3 regions of the Pseudoflavonifractor sp. HCP28S3_F10 genome follow, and region 2 is predicted to be linked to each of the others. Evidence: a T-box and tRNA genes for the amino acid it is inferred to sense, from the RefSeq annotation. Region 2 holds a T-box; the other regions hold tRNA genes.
The links. The T-box of region 2 lies ahead of ACTNBZ_RS10865 (glycine--tRNA ligase). A T-box ahead of a tRNA ligase gene usually reads a tRNA of that ligase, here a tRNA-Gly.

Region 1 (4,471 bases), on a different contig from region 2:
ACAAGCGTCAGAATGACCTGAAGGCCAACGAGCAGAAGCAGGCCGAGCTGCGCCGCCAGCTGGGCAGGCTGGCGGAGGAGCGCAGCGCGCTGGCCGCCGCCTCCGGCCAGGAGGCGGGCATCCGGGACAATGAGCGGGAGCAGGCCCGCCTGCAGCGGGAGCTGGCCACTCTCAACAAGGAGCATATCTCCCTGGCCACCGAGAGCGACGGCAACCAGTACGAGCGCCTGGCCGAGATGAAGAGCCGGGAGCTCCAGCTCCAGGAGGAGCTGAACAAGCTGGAGGCCCAGAGCGCCCCTCCCCTGACGGTGGAGCATCTGGCCCGGGTCATCGAGCTGTGGACCAAGATCCCCGCAAGCTCCATTCAGGAGGCCGAGTATGAGCGGCTGGCCAGGCTGGAGGAGCGGCTGAAGGAGCACCTCATCGGCCAGGACGAGGCCGTCCGGGCGGTGTCCGCCGCTGTACGCCGGGGCCGGGTGGGCATCGCGTCCAAGCGCAAGCCCGTGTCCTTCATCTTCGTGGGCTCCACCGGCGTGGGCAAGACCGAGCTGGTCAAGCGGCTGGCCCAGGACCTGTTCCACTCCCCTGAGTCTCTCATCCGGCTGGACATGTCCGAGTTCATGGAGAAGTTCTCGGTCTCCCGCATCATCGGCTCTCCCCCGGGCTATGTGGGCTATGACGAGGCCGGCCAGCTCACCGAGAAGGTCCGCCGCAAGCCCTACTGTGTCATTCTCTTTGACGAGATCGAGAAGGCCCATCCCGACGTGCTCAATATCCTGCTCCAGATCCTGGACGACGGCCACATCACCGACGCCCAGGGCCGCACCGTGAACTTTGAGAACACGGTCATCGTCATGACCTCCAACGCGGGCAGCGACACTCGGGGCTCCGGCAGCGTGGGCTTTGGCCGCACCGCCAACGAGCAGGGCCGGGAGCGGGCCATGAAGGCGCTGGAGTCCTTCCTCCGCCCCGAGTTCATCAACCGGGTGGACGAGATCGTCTATTTCAACAAGCTCACTGAGGAGAACTTCAAGGCCATCGCCGGTATCATGCTGGGCGAGCTGCGCGCCTCTCTTCAGGAGAAGGGCATCTCCTTCACCTGGGATGACGCACTGCTGGACTATCTGGTAAAAAAGTCCTACTCGGTGACCTACGGCGCCCGCAACCTGCGCCGCCAGATCCAGAAGGATCTGGAGGACGCCATCGCCACCAAGCTCATTGAGAGCTATCTCACCCCGCTCAGCGCCATTGCCGTCACCGCTGACGGCGATCAGGTTATCCTCAACGCACAGTAAGCACAGCGGGACGCCGCCGCCCGGAGAGGCGGCGGCGTCCTTTTTAACAAGGAGGCCCCTATGGAACTGATCTACACGGACGACAGCATCCTGGTCTGCATCAAGCCCGCCGGCGTCCTCTCCACTGACGAGCCGGGGGGCGTGCCCGAGCTGGCCCGCCAGGCCCTGGGGGACCCCTCCGCCTGCGTCAAGACCGTCCACCGGCTGGACCGGGTGGTCAGCGGCCTGATGGTGCTGGCCCGCTCCTCCTCCGCCGCCTCCCGGCTCTCAGAACAGGTCCGGGACCAGGTATTTCAGAAGGAGTACCTGGCGGTGGTCCACGGCGTCCCACCGGAGCCGGAGGGCGCCTTCACCGACCTGCTCCTGCGCTCCAGGCCCGAGCGCAAGACCTATGTGGTCCATCACATGGAGAAGGGCGTGCAGGAGGCCGTCCTCCGCTACCGGGTGCTGGGCAGCGCCGGCGGTCTGAGCCGGGTGAAGATCCGGCTCCTCACGGGCCGGACCCATCAGATCCGGGCCCAGTTCTCCTCCCGGGGCCTTCCCCTGGTGGGGGACCGGAAGTACAGCCTGCTGGAGGATGACTGCCCCATCGCCCTCTGGTCCCACAGCCTCTCCTTCCGCCACCCCGTCACCGGGGAGCCCCTTCGCTTTGTACAGGAGCCGCCTGCCATCTACCCCTGGACCCAGGTGCCCTGAACGCAAAAAGAGCCGGTCATCCTCGGATGACCGGCTCTCGCTTTATAGGATGTCTTATTGTTCTTCCGTTGTTCCGCCCTTGGGGAGCCTGCGCCTGAGCTGCCGCAGGCAGGACTTGTGCTCATCCGTAACGCGGTAACTCTCAAGCGCTTTCTGGATCGCCTTGTTGTGGGTCCAGGGCTCCAGCCGCCCCTCCCGGATGTAGGGCAGGGCCGCGTCGTACTGCTTGGCCAGGGCCGTGGCGAAAAACCAGGCGATCATCATGTCCACGTAGTACTCCCCGCCCCGCACATGGGCCACCCAATCCAGGTACTCGGGGCGGAATGCCTCGTCCAGATAGAAGGTCATCAGCATCTCGATGCCGAAGCGGACGGTGTAAGGCGCGTCAGAGGCCATCCAGCGCCTGATCTCCCCCAGCAGCTCGGCAAGATGCTTTTTGAACACCCTGGGCCGCATCAGGTCGCAGGTGGCCCAGTTGTCCACGTAGGGCAGAAAGGCGTCCAGCGCCGCCACCGCCGCGTCATAGTCCCGGATGGACTCAATGAGGAAGCCGTGGAGATTGTTTTCCTCGTAGTAGCGGTGGGGCAGGATGGACAGGAATTCCGCCGCCTCCGGCGTTTTGGCGAACTCTTTGGCAAACGCCCGCAGCTGAGGCGTGCGCACACCGATGACTTTATCCGGCGGCACCGTGGGCATCAGCTTACGGTGGAACTCCCGGTAGGAAAGGTCCTGCATCTCAAACAGCCTGGCCTGTACCGCCCTTTCCACGCCGCTCATATCAGCACCCCGTTGCAGTGGTCGATCTCATGCTGGATGATCTGGGCCGTCCAGCCGGTGAAGGTCCTGAGCCGGGTCTGGAACTGCCCGTTCTGGTAGCGCACCTTGACGGAGCGGTAGCGCTTCGCCTTCCGCACCCCGGGCAGCGAGAGGCATCCCTCCTCCGCACCGTAGGGCTGGGAGCATTTTACAATCTCCGGGTTGAAGAGCACCGTGCACTCCTCCCCCTCGTAAAATACAATGATCCGCTTGAGCACGCCGATCATATTGGCCGCCATACCCACGCAGCCCTCCCGATGGGCACGGAGCGTGTCTATCAGGTCCTGGGCCACCGGCAGGTCCTCCACCGTGGCGGGGGCGGACTTTTGGGCCAGAAAGATGGGGTCCTTCATAATGGGCCGGATCATTTCTCTTCACCTCTTTGGTTTCAAAATATGAAAAAGCCCCGGGGCTTTCGCCCCGGGGCCTTCATTCTGGAGGCGCCACCCAGAATCGAACTGGGGATAAAGCTTTTGCAGAGCTCTGCCTTACCGCTTGGCTATGGCGCCGTATGGAGAACAGGATGACCTGTTCTCATTTGGAGCAGGTGACGAGGCTCGAACTCGCTACCTCCACCTTGGCAAGGTGGCGCTCTACCAGATGAGCTACACCTGCATACCGCAGAAAAACTTTGGAGCTCTCCCTGAGATACATCAGGTATCTCAGGGAGAGATGGTGCCTCCGGCCGGAATCGAACCAGCGACACGGGGATTTTCAGTCCCCTGCTCTACCAACTGAGCTACAGAGGCAAATGGCGACGCGGAAGGGACTTGAACCCTCGACCTCCGGCGTGACAGGCCGGCGTTCTAACCAACTGAACTACCGCGCCAGATTGATTAAGGATATGTAATTTGGTGGGAACAACAGGGCTCGAACCTGTGACATCATGCTTGTAAGGCATGCGCTCTACCAGCTGAGCTATGCTCCCCTGTCTCACACCTTGTATCTGCCGCAGCGCCGTCACTCACGCGGCGAAAGTTATTATAGCAAAAACTCCGGTGGATGTCAACTGTAATTTTCCCTTTTTTCACCGTCCCGCCGGGCCGCTCTCTTCCAGCCCGGCGGGACGATGGCTTACATCTCTTTCCGGATGGTCTCCAGTTCCTCCCGGTCGAAGTGGTACACCTTGTCACAGAACTGGCAGGTCAGCGTGGCCTCCCCCTGCTCCTCGATGAGAGAGCCCAGTTCCTCCCTGCCCATGCTGATGAGGGCCCGGGTCACCCGGTCCCGGCTGCAGTAGCAGCGGTACTCCACCGGGGATTCCTCCAGCACCTCCAGCTCAAAGCCGTCCAGCACCTGCCGCAGCAGCTCCAGGGGCATGATCCCCTCCCGCAGGGAATTTGTCACCGCGCCCACCCGGGCCACGCCCTGCTCGATGCGGGTGATCATGTCATCGGTAGCCCCCGGCAGGAGCTGGATGAGATAGCCGCCGGCGCACAGGACGCTCTGGTCGGTATTCACCAGCACCCCCAGGGCGCAGGCGGTGGGGATCTGCTCGCTCTCGGCAAAATAGGCGGTGATATCGTCGGCGATCTCGCCGGAGAGCAGGCCGATGCTGCCCACGTAGGGCTCCTTCAGGCCGATGTCCTTGATGACGGTCATGGTGCCGTCCACGCCCACGGCAGCGCCCACGTCCATCTTGCCCGGCGCCTTCTCCACCAGCT
Region 2 (3,422 bases):
GAGCAGGAGAAAATAGTCCTTAGAACGCTATCTTTTCGGTGAGCCAGGCCTTCAGCTCGCTGATGGGCATGGGGACCTGCACCCCCGGCAAAGCGGGCTTTGCCGGGGCCCCGGACAGGGCATCCTCGGCGGGAGTGAATCCCGCCTGCGGCAAGGTCCCGTCTGTGCCGGGACGCTTGGACGCCGCAGAAGCGGCGAAACATGGAGCAGGAGAAAATAGTCCTTAGAACGCCATCTTTTCGGTGAGCCAGGCTTTCAGCTCGCTGATGGGCATGCGGACCTGCTCCATGGTGTCACGGTCACGGACGGTGACGCAGTTATCGGCGGGATGCTCCTCGTCGCCCACGGTCTCAAAGTCCACGGTGATGCAGTAGGGGGTGCCCACCTCGTCCTGCCGGCGGTAGCGCTTGCCGATGGAGCCGGCCTCGTCAAAGTCCACCATAAAGTCCCTGGCGAGCATGTCGCGGATCTCCAAGGCCTTGGGGGAGAGCTTCTTGGACAGGGGGAGCACGGCGCACTTGAAGGGAGCCAGGGCGGGATGGAGGCGGAGGACCACGCGGACGTCGTCCTTGCCGTTCTTATCCTGACCCACCACCTCCTCGTCGTAGGCGTCCACCAGGAAGGCCAGGGTCACGCGGTCGGCGCCCAGGGAGGGCTCGATGACGTAGGGGATATAGTGCTCGTTCTTCTCTTGGTCGAAGTAGGTCATATCCTTGCCGCTGGTGGTCTGGTGGGCGGTCAGGTCGAAGTTGGTGCGGCTGGCCACGCCCCACAGCTCGCCCCAGCCGAAGGGGAAGACGAACTCAAAGTCGGTGGTGGCGTTGGAATAGTGGGAGAGCTCCTCCGGGTCGTGGTCGCGCAGGCGCAGGTTTTCGTCCTTCATGCCCAGATCCAGCAGCCACTTGTGGCAGAACTCCTTCCAGTACTTGAACCAGTCCAGCTCGGTGCCCGGCTGGCAGAAGAACTCCAGCTCCATCTGCTCGAACTCACGGGTGCGGAAGGTGAAGTTGCCCGGGGTGATCTCGTTGCGGAAGCTCTTGCCCACCTGGCACACGCCGAAGGGCAGCTTGCGGCGAGTGGTGCGCTGCACGTTCTGGAAGTTGACAAAGATGCCCTGGGCAGTCTCGGGCCGCAGGTACACGGTGTTCTTGGCGTCCTCGGTAACGCCCTGGAAGGTCTTGAACATCAGGTTGAACTGGCGGATGTCGGTCCAGTTGTGCTTGCCGCAGGTGGGGCAGGCAATCTGATGTTCGTCGATGAAGGCCTTCATCTCGGCCTGGCTCATGGCGTCCACGCTCTTGCCGAGGTCGAAGCCGTGCTCCTGGCACCAGTCCTCGATGACCTTGTCGGCGCGGAAGCGCTCCTTGCACTCCTTACAGTCCATCAGGGGGTCGGAGAAGCCGCCCACATGGCCGGAGGCCACCCACACCTGGGGATTCATCAGGATGGCGGCATCCAGGCCCACGTTATAGGGGTTCTCCTGGACGAACTTCTTCCACCAGGCCTTTTTCACGTTGTTCTTGAGCTCCACGCCCAGAGGGCCGTAGTCCCAGGTGTTGGCCAGGCCGCCGTAGATCTCGCTGCCGGAGAATACAAAACCCCGGCCCTTGCACAGGGCCACGATCTTTTCCATGGTCTTGTCGGTATTTTTCATGTCGAACACTCCTTCAGATAATGGAATGGGGGAACAGGCGGCCGGAATGAAAAACGCCCTGAGTCCTTTGGACTCAGGGCGGATCAGATCCGTGGTGCCACCTGAATTCGGAGCGACAGGCGCTCCGCGCTCAAACCCGGTAACGGCGGGGGACCGGCGGAGCATTTCCTCTCCGCGGCTCGCGGGCGCCCTTCCCCATGCCCCTCGGAGGCCTTTCACCAATGCGGCCTCTCTCTGCGTCCAGGGCGGCGGGTACTCCTCCCGTTCACTGCCTTGCTCGATTTGGGGTTATTGTATCACCGAAATGCCGCGCCGTCAAGCCGTTTTGCCGCGGGGGCGGACAGTGGGTCCAACATCGTTTTGTATCTATTTGTTACCCGGGTGTAACGACTGGGGGCGGAATGGCCGTCCACCACGTGGAGCCGGGATATTGCGTGGGCAACTGCGTGGAGCGCGCTGGAATAGACGTCAGCTCAGCAGCAGCTCCAGGTCGGACAGGCTGAGCCCGGGCTGAAGGGCCAGGTTGATGGCGTAGCCCAGGACCTTGGAGAGGTCGCCCACGTCGCTGTCGATCTCCCGGGGGGTGACGATGACCCCGGCGGCCATGTCCCCCAGGGCGCGGGGGTGCATGCCCTCCAGCCCGGCCTCAGCGAGCACGTCGGCGCACAGGGTGGCCGCGTCCACCACGGTGGGTACCCCCAGGGCCAGCACGGGCACGCCCAGGGAGCTTTGGTCCAGGGCGGAGCGGTGGTTGCCCACCCCGGAGCCGGGGACGATGCCGGTGTCGGAGAGCTGCACCGTCCGGCACACCCGCTTCAGGGAGCGGGAGGCCAGGGCGTCCACCGCGATGATACAGGCGGGGCGGACCTTTTCCGCCACCGCGCGCACCAGCTCGCCGCTCTCCATCCCGGTGGTGCCCAACACCCCGGCTGCCAGGGCCGCCACCGGACGGAAGGCGCCGAACTGTTCCGGCGAGTGTTCCACCAGGTGCCGGGTGACCAGGGTGTGGTCGGCGGTCTTTGGCCCCACCGCGTCGGGGGTAATGGCCCGGTTGCCCAGGCCCACCACCAGGACCGGGGCCCGGGGCGGCAGGTCCCCCAGCAGGGCGGTGAGTTCCTGGGAGACGGCGCGGATGGCCCGGGGAAAGGCGTCCTCCTCCCGGCGGGAGAGCCCTTCCAGCTCTACGGTGACGTAATGCCCCTCCGGCTTGCCCAGGGCGGCGGCGCCCTGGGCGTCCAGGATATCCACCCGGGTAATGGAATAGCCCTCCCGGGTGTCCTCCCGGGCCCGGACGCCGGACAGGGCGGTCTCGGCCGCCGCCGACTCTTTCCACAGGGCGTGGGCCTCCACGGCCAGATCGGTTCTGCGCAGCAGCATGACAGTACCCCCTATATCTGGTGTTTTGTATGACGTGAGTTCCCAATTAAACGGGAAATCCGGCTGGAACGCAAAAATTTCTCGGAAAAATTGAAAATAGTAGTTGCATTTTTCCCCATTCACTGCTAAAATATAAATCTGCACGGGTGAACTGTGCGAATCGTCATCGGAGGAGGTGTTTGGTTTGCCGAATATTAAGTCTGCCAAGAAGCGTGTCCTGGTGAACAAGACCAAGGCCATGCAGAACAAGACCGCTAAATCCGCGCTGAAGACCGACATCAAGAAGTTTGAGGCGGCGGTGGCCGAAGGCAACCGCAGCGAGGCCGATAGCGCTTACAAGGTGGCTGTCAAGGCCGTCGACAAGGCCGTGGGCCATGGTCTTCTGCACAAG
Region 3 (4,471 bases), on a different contig from region 2:
TATTCCGGGGTGATGATATGGCACGGAAGCGGCTAAAGATGACCACGCCCAGAGAGACCCGGAAGGCCGTTAACCGAATCGCAAATATGCTGCTGAACGGTGAAATCGACGCCAAGACGGCCAACGCCATTCTGTATGCTGCCAATGTGACACTTGGGGCCATCCGTACCGATGAGCAGCAGACCAAGATTGACGAGCTGGAGAAGATCGTGAACGGGATGCAGAAATGAAAGGTTGTGCTCTGAGCTATGAGCAATGAAGAACTGGTAGAACGCACCCAGGCCGGGGAGCGGGACAAGCTGCCTGCTCTGTGGGAGCAGGTGGAGAAGTTCGTGGCAATGCAGGCTAGGAAGTGCGCCCGCCGGCTTGATGGTTTCGGCGGAGTGGACGAGGAAGACCTGTACCAGTCCGGTTTCCTGGCCCTGGTGGATGCGGCGGAACGGTTTGACTCATCCGCCGGTAGCTCCTTCATTGGTTTCCTGGCTCTGCGCCTGCGCTCTTACTTCGCGGAAGCCGCAGGCTATCGGGGGAGCCGGAGGGATATGTTGGATTACGCTTCCGGCCTGGATGACCCAATCCCCGGCACAGATGACCTTACCGCGGCGGACAGCATAGAGGACCACGCCGCCCAGGCGCCGTTTGAGGACGTGGGGGAACTGGAGTGGCGGGAACAGCTCCATGAGGCCCTGGAGCGAGCGCTTATGCTCATTCCGGCGGAACAGGCGGCCACACTGCGCCGAAGGTTCTACAACGGGAAAACCCTGGCGAAGATCTGCGAGGAAGACGGGGTATATCCCGAAACAGTTCGGCAGAGGGAGAACAAAGGGCTGCGGTCCATCCGCCGCTCCAGTATGGGCCGGGAGCTGGCGCAGTTCATCGAGTTAAAGACGCCCTATTATTCCGGTGTGGGCCTTGGGGCGTTTCGGCGTGGCGGCAGTCAGCCGGAGCGGTTGTCCATTCTCCGGGAGCGCTTGGCGGAGAGGTGCATTGACCGGGATTGGGAGGAGTGAATTTTCCACCGTCATTTCCACCACAGTTAAACCGGAAATGCGATTGCAAAATCCGCCAACATGGGGTGTTGGGTGACTTGCATTTTGACTTGTACGGCCCCAAAAAATGCGTTTATTTTCCATTCAATTTTCCGAATACTGGATATGTCAAGAGAAAGAAAAAGTCTTAGAACCATTGCGGCTCTAAGACTTTATCTGGTGACCCGTCGGGGATTCGAACCCCGGACCCACTGCTTAAAAGGCAGTTGCTCTGCCGACTGAGCTAACGAGTCATATGATATATCTAAAGGAGGAGAAACCTCCGGAAAAGCTGGCTGGGATGGCTGGGCTCGAACCAGCGAATGCGGGAGTCAAAGTCCCGTGCCTTACCACTTGGCTACACCCCAATAGGGAGGCGCTTCAAAAGCGAAGGGCCGGAGCGGCCCCCCCCCCCCTTCCGCCTTGAGTCGTATGGGGTGGGTAATGGGACTCGAACCCACGACCCTCGGAACCACAATCCGATGCTCTAACCAACTGAGCTACACCCACCATATTGACAACGCAGGGACTTTCTGACCGTAAAGACGGTCCATGGTACGCCTGAAGGGACTCGAACCCCTGACCCACTGCTTAGAAGGCAGTTGCTCTATCCACCTGAGCTACAGGCGCATATGGAGCGGGTGATGGGAATCGAACCCACGCGACCAGCTTGGAAGGCTGGGATTCTACCATTGAACTACACCCGCATGGGCTGCGGACGTCTTAGCGATGTCAGCTTGCATATGATAGCATGAAGCGCCCGCATTGTCAAGAAGGATTTGAAAAAAACCTGTAAAAAAGCGGTGGAGCGGGGGATATCCCGCCCCACCGCAAGGGGGGTCAGCTTTGCTCTTCCACAGGCGCGGGGGAGACCTCACCAGTGGACTGGGGAGGCGTCTGTCCCTTCATGTCCTCCGGCGGCTGAGCGCCGTCAGGGCGCTGGGGGCGCTCACCCGGCTGGGCGCCGTCAGGGCGCTGGGGGCGCTCACCCGGCTGGGCGCCGTCGGGCCGTTCCGGACGCTGGCCGTCCGGGGGCTGTGCACCCTCAGGCAAATCACGGGGCGGCTGTCCTCCGGGGCCTCCACGTCCGCCCTGTCCCATATTCTGCTGCTCCTCGCCGTCCACCGTGAGGGTATAAGAGCCGTCGGCGGTGAGCTCAGGCGCGGAAAAGACCACAGAGCTGTACTCCTTCTCGGTGGTGTAGGACAGCAGTTCTTTGCCTTCGCTGTCGTTGATGACCAGGATGGAGCCGCCCTCCTGGACGTCAGCGAGGCTCCAATTCAGAGAGGCCTGGGCGGAGGTACTGTCGATGGGGTCGCTCCGGCTGCCCAGGGCCAGGATATGGCCGCCGTTGAGCACGATGCCCAGATCGGAGTCCAGGCCGCCGTCACCGGTGCGTCCGTTGGCCAGCGAGACGATCTCACCGCCGTTGATGACCAGCCAGCCGTTGGAGTCGATGCCGTCGCCCTCCTCGCCCAAGCCGGCGTTGATGTACAGCTTACCGCCGTTGACGGTGGTGACGGACACGCCGTCCTCGTTGGTGTTGATACCGTCGTTCTGGGACTGGATGGCGATATTGCCGCCGTTGATGGTGAGATGGAGCTCAGAATCCAGTCCTTCATTGTCAGCGATGATGTTGAGCGTGCCTGTGCCCTCCTCACCACCATTCAGGTTCATACTCATTTTGGAGTAGAAGGCGCCGTCGTACTTGTGGAGCTTTTTGTCGGTGCCCTCCTGATAGATTTTGGCCACATAGGAGCCGGTGATGTTGTTCTCGGAACCGTCAGCCAGGATGACGTTGGCGCCGGCAGCGGAGGTGTCCACTGTGGCGGAGGCGGTCTCGCTGTCGGCGGAGGCGCACTCATACACCCGATAGAAGATGACTGCCGGGGCCACGGTGCAGGTGATGTCGGCCCCGTCCAGGATCAGGGTGACCACAGCCTCCGGGTCCTCCTCGGCCCCCTCGCCCAGGTCCACGGCCAGCTGGCCGGCGGAGAGCGTGCCGCTGACCCGGTAGACGCCGGGCTGGGTGATGGTGACCACCGTGTGGGCGGCGGCCTCTTCAGCGGTGTGGGCGTCCTCCTGGCCGCCCTCGCCGTAGGTCTCGTCATGGCCGTCCTCGTAGTAGACGATACCGGCGCCGGTGTAGACGGCGGAGGCGGGGTCGGTGGAGGCGGAAGCGCCGTCCACCATAATGCCGCTGTCCGACAGGACCACTTGGGTCACGGCGGCGTCATCGGCGGCCCCGGCGGAGGGGGAAGAGGTGGGAGTCGCGGCGGGGGCGCCGCCGCAGGCGGCCAGGGATAGTACAAGTGCCGCCGAGAGCGGCACGGATAGCCAGTTTGCTTTCATGGGAGGTCTCCTTTCCGGAAATGGGATGAGCCGGGAGGGGTTTCCCACGTGAGTGCGGGTCCCCGGCTGTCAGAAACAGGATACCGGAGAAACCTGAAAATAATCTGAAATTCTGGAAAACGAATTGTAAACAAAGGGTCTGCTCCGGGCGGAAAAACTTACCGCTCCATGGCAGCCAAAAGGACGGCAGGACGGCCGGCCAGGGTGAAACCGGCTGCTGCTGCGTCCTCTGTGACCACCACGCCCCCCAGGCTGCGGGAGCAGTGGAGCACGGCCAGGGCGCCGTCTCCGTTCCGGCCCGCCGCCAGTCCCACATGGGACAGGTCAGGGAAAAAAACCAGGTCGCCGGGCCGGGCCTCCGCCCACGCTACGGGGGTGCAGTGGGTGTACTGGTCCCGGACCCCGTTACCGATGCGCCCGGAGCCCTCCGGGTCCTCAAGAGCGTTGACGGCGATCCAGGTGAGATAGCCGGAGCAGTCCAGACCAAAGGGCATTATCCGGCCGGTGTCGCCGCAGCCGGGGGCGGTGACCCGGGCGGGGGTTCCCCAGCGGCTGTCCCACCCCAGGGCAGTGGATTTCCCGCCCCAGAAATAGTCCACCCGGCCCACCAGGGTGCAGGCAGTCTCTACCAGGGCCCGCCGGGAGGGCTCCAGATCCCCGGGCAGGGCGGAGAGCAGGGCGGCGGCCCGGGGATGGAGCGTGGGCGCGGGCGGGGGCGTTTCCTCAGGGGGGCGGAGCAGGACCATGGCCAGCAGGAGCAGGAACAGCCCGGCCCAGAAGGAGGCCACCGGGGCGCGGGGGCGGCGTCTATCCCTTCTCTGCCGTCTCATCCAGCCAGCGCTCCAAGTTGTGTACGCTCTCCCGGCTCATGTAGTGCTCCACCCGCTCCACCTGCTCCAGCTGGTCGTCCGAATGATTGAGACGGCAGAAGAACCGGTGGAGCACGTCGTGCCGGTGGAGAAGATAGCGTCCCAGTTCCCAGCCAGGCTCGGTGGGCTGGATGAGCCCGTATTTTTCAAAGAAGACAAGCCCCATGTCCCGGAGCTGATAGACCATCTTGGAGGCCGAGGAGGGCCGCACGTTGAGCAGCC

Region 1: it has a tRNA-Gly gene. The T-box ahead of ACTNBZ_RS10865 (glycine--tRNA ligase) is inferred to sense a tRNA for this amino acid. The anticodon was not compared.
Region 3: it has a tRNA-Gly gene. The T-box ahead of ACTNBZ_RS10865 (glycine--tRNA ligase) is inferred to sense a tRNA for this amino acid. The anticodon was not compared.

What each region holds. Positions count from the first base shown of each region.
Region 1 covers NZ_JBQHUB010000005.1:11,038-15,508, forward strand. The annotation lists gene ACTNBZ_RS03680 (AAA family ATPase) at 1-1,295, shown strand, start outside; gene ACTNBZ_RS03685 (RluA family pseudouridine synthase) at 1,356-1,991, shown strand; gene ACTNBZ_RS03690 (DNA alkylation repair protein) at 2,046-2,768, opposite strand; gene ACTNBZ_RS03695 (peptide deformylase) at 2,765-3,175, opposite strand; tRNA gene ACTNBZ_RS03700 (tRNA-Cys) at 3,243-3,316, opposite strand; tRNA gene ACTNBZ_RS03705 (tRNA-Gly) at 3,347-3,422, opposite strand; tRNA gene ACTNBZ_RS03710 (tRNA-Phe) at 3,481-3,556, opposite strand; tRNA gene ACTNBZ_RS03715 (tRNA-Asp) at 3,560-3,636, opposite strand; tRNA gene ACTNBZ_RS03720 (tRNA-Val) at 3,660-3,735, opposite strand; gene hslO (Hsp33 family molecular chaperone HslO) at 3,882-4,471, opposite strand, start outside.
Region 2 covers NZ_JBQHUB010000027.1:84-3,505, forward strand. The annotation lists gene ACTNBZ_RS10865 (glycine--tRNA ligase) at 224-1,654, opposite strand; T-box leader at 1,726-1,932, opposite strand; gene gpr (GPR endopeptidase) at 2,123-3,031, opposite strand; gene rpsT (30S ribosomal protein S20) at 3,216-3,422, shown strand, end outside.
Region 3 covers NZ_JBQHUB010000011.1:23,989-28,459, reverse strand. The annotation lists gene ACTNBZ_RS06570 (hypothetical protein) at 1-13, shown strand, start outside; gene ACTNBZ_RS06565 (hypothetical protein) at 39-230, shown strand; gene ACTNBZ_RS06560 (sigma-70 family RNA polymerase sigma factor) at 249-1,010, shown strand; tRNA gene ACTNBZ_RS06555 (tRNA-Lys) at 1,207-1,282, opposite strand; tRNA gene ACTNBZ_RS06550 (tRNA-Gln) at 1,322-1,396, opposite strand; tRNA gene ACTNBZ_RS06545 (tRNA-His) at 1,462-1,538, opposite strand; tRNA gene ACTNBZ_RS06540 (tRNA-Arg) at 1,582-1,658, opposite strand; tRNA gene ACTNBZ_RS06535 (tRNA-Gly) at 1,662-1,735, opposite strand; gene ACTNBZ_RS06530 (carbohydrate-binding domain-containing protein) at 1,869-3,380, opposite strand; gene ACTNBZ_RS06525 (C40 family peptidase) at 3,539-4,210, opposite strand; gene ACTNBZ_RS06520 (metal-dependent transcriptional regulator) at 4,188-4,471, opposite strand, start outside.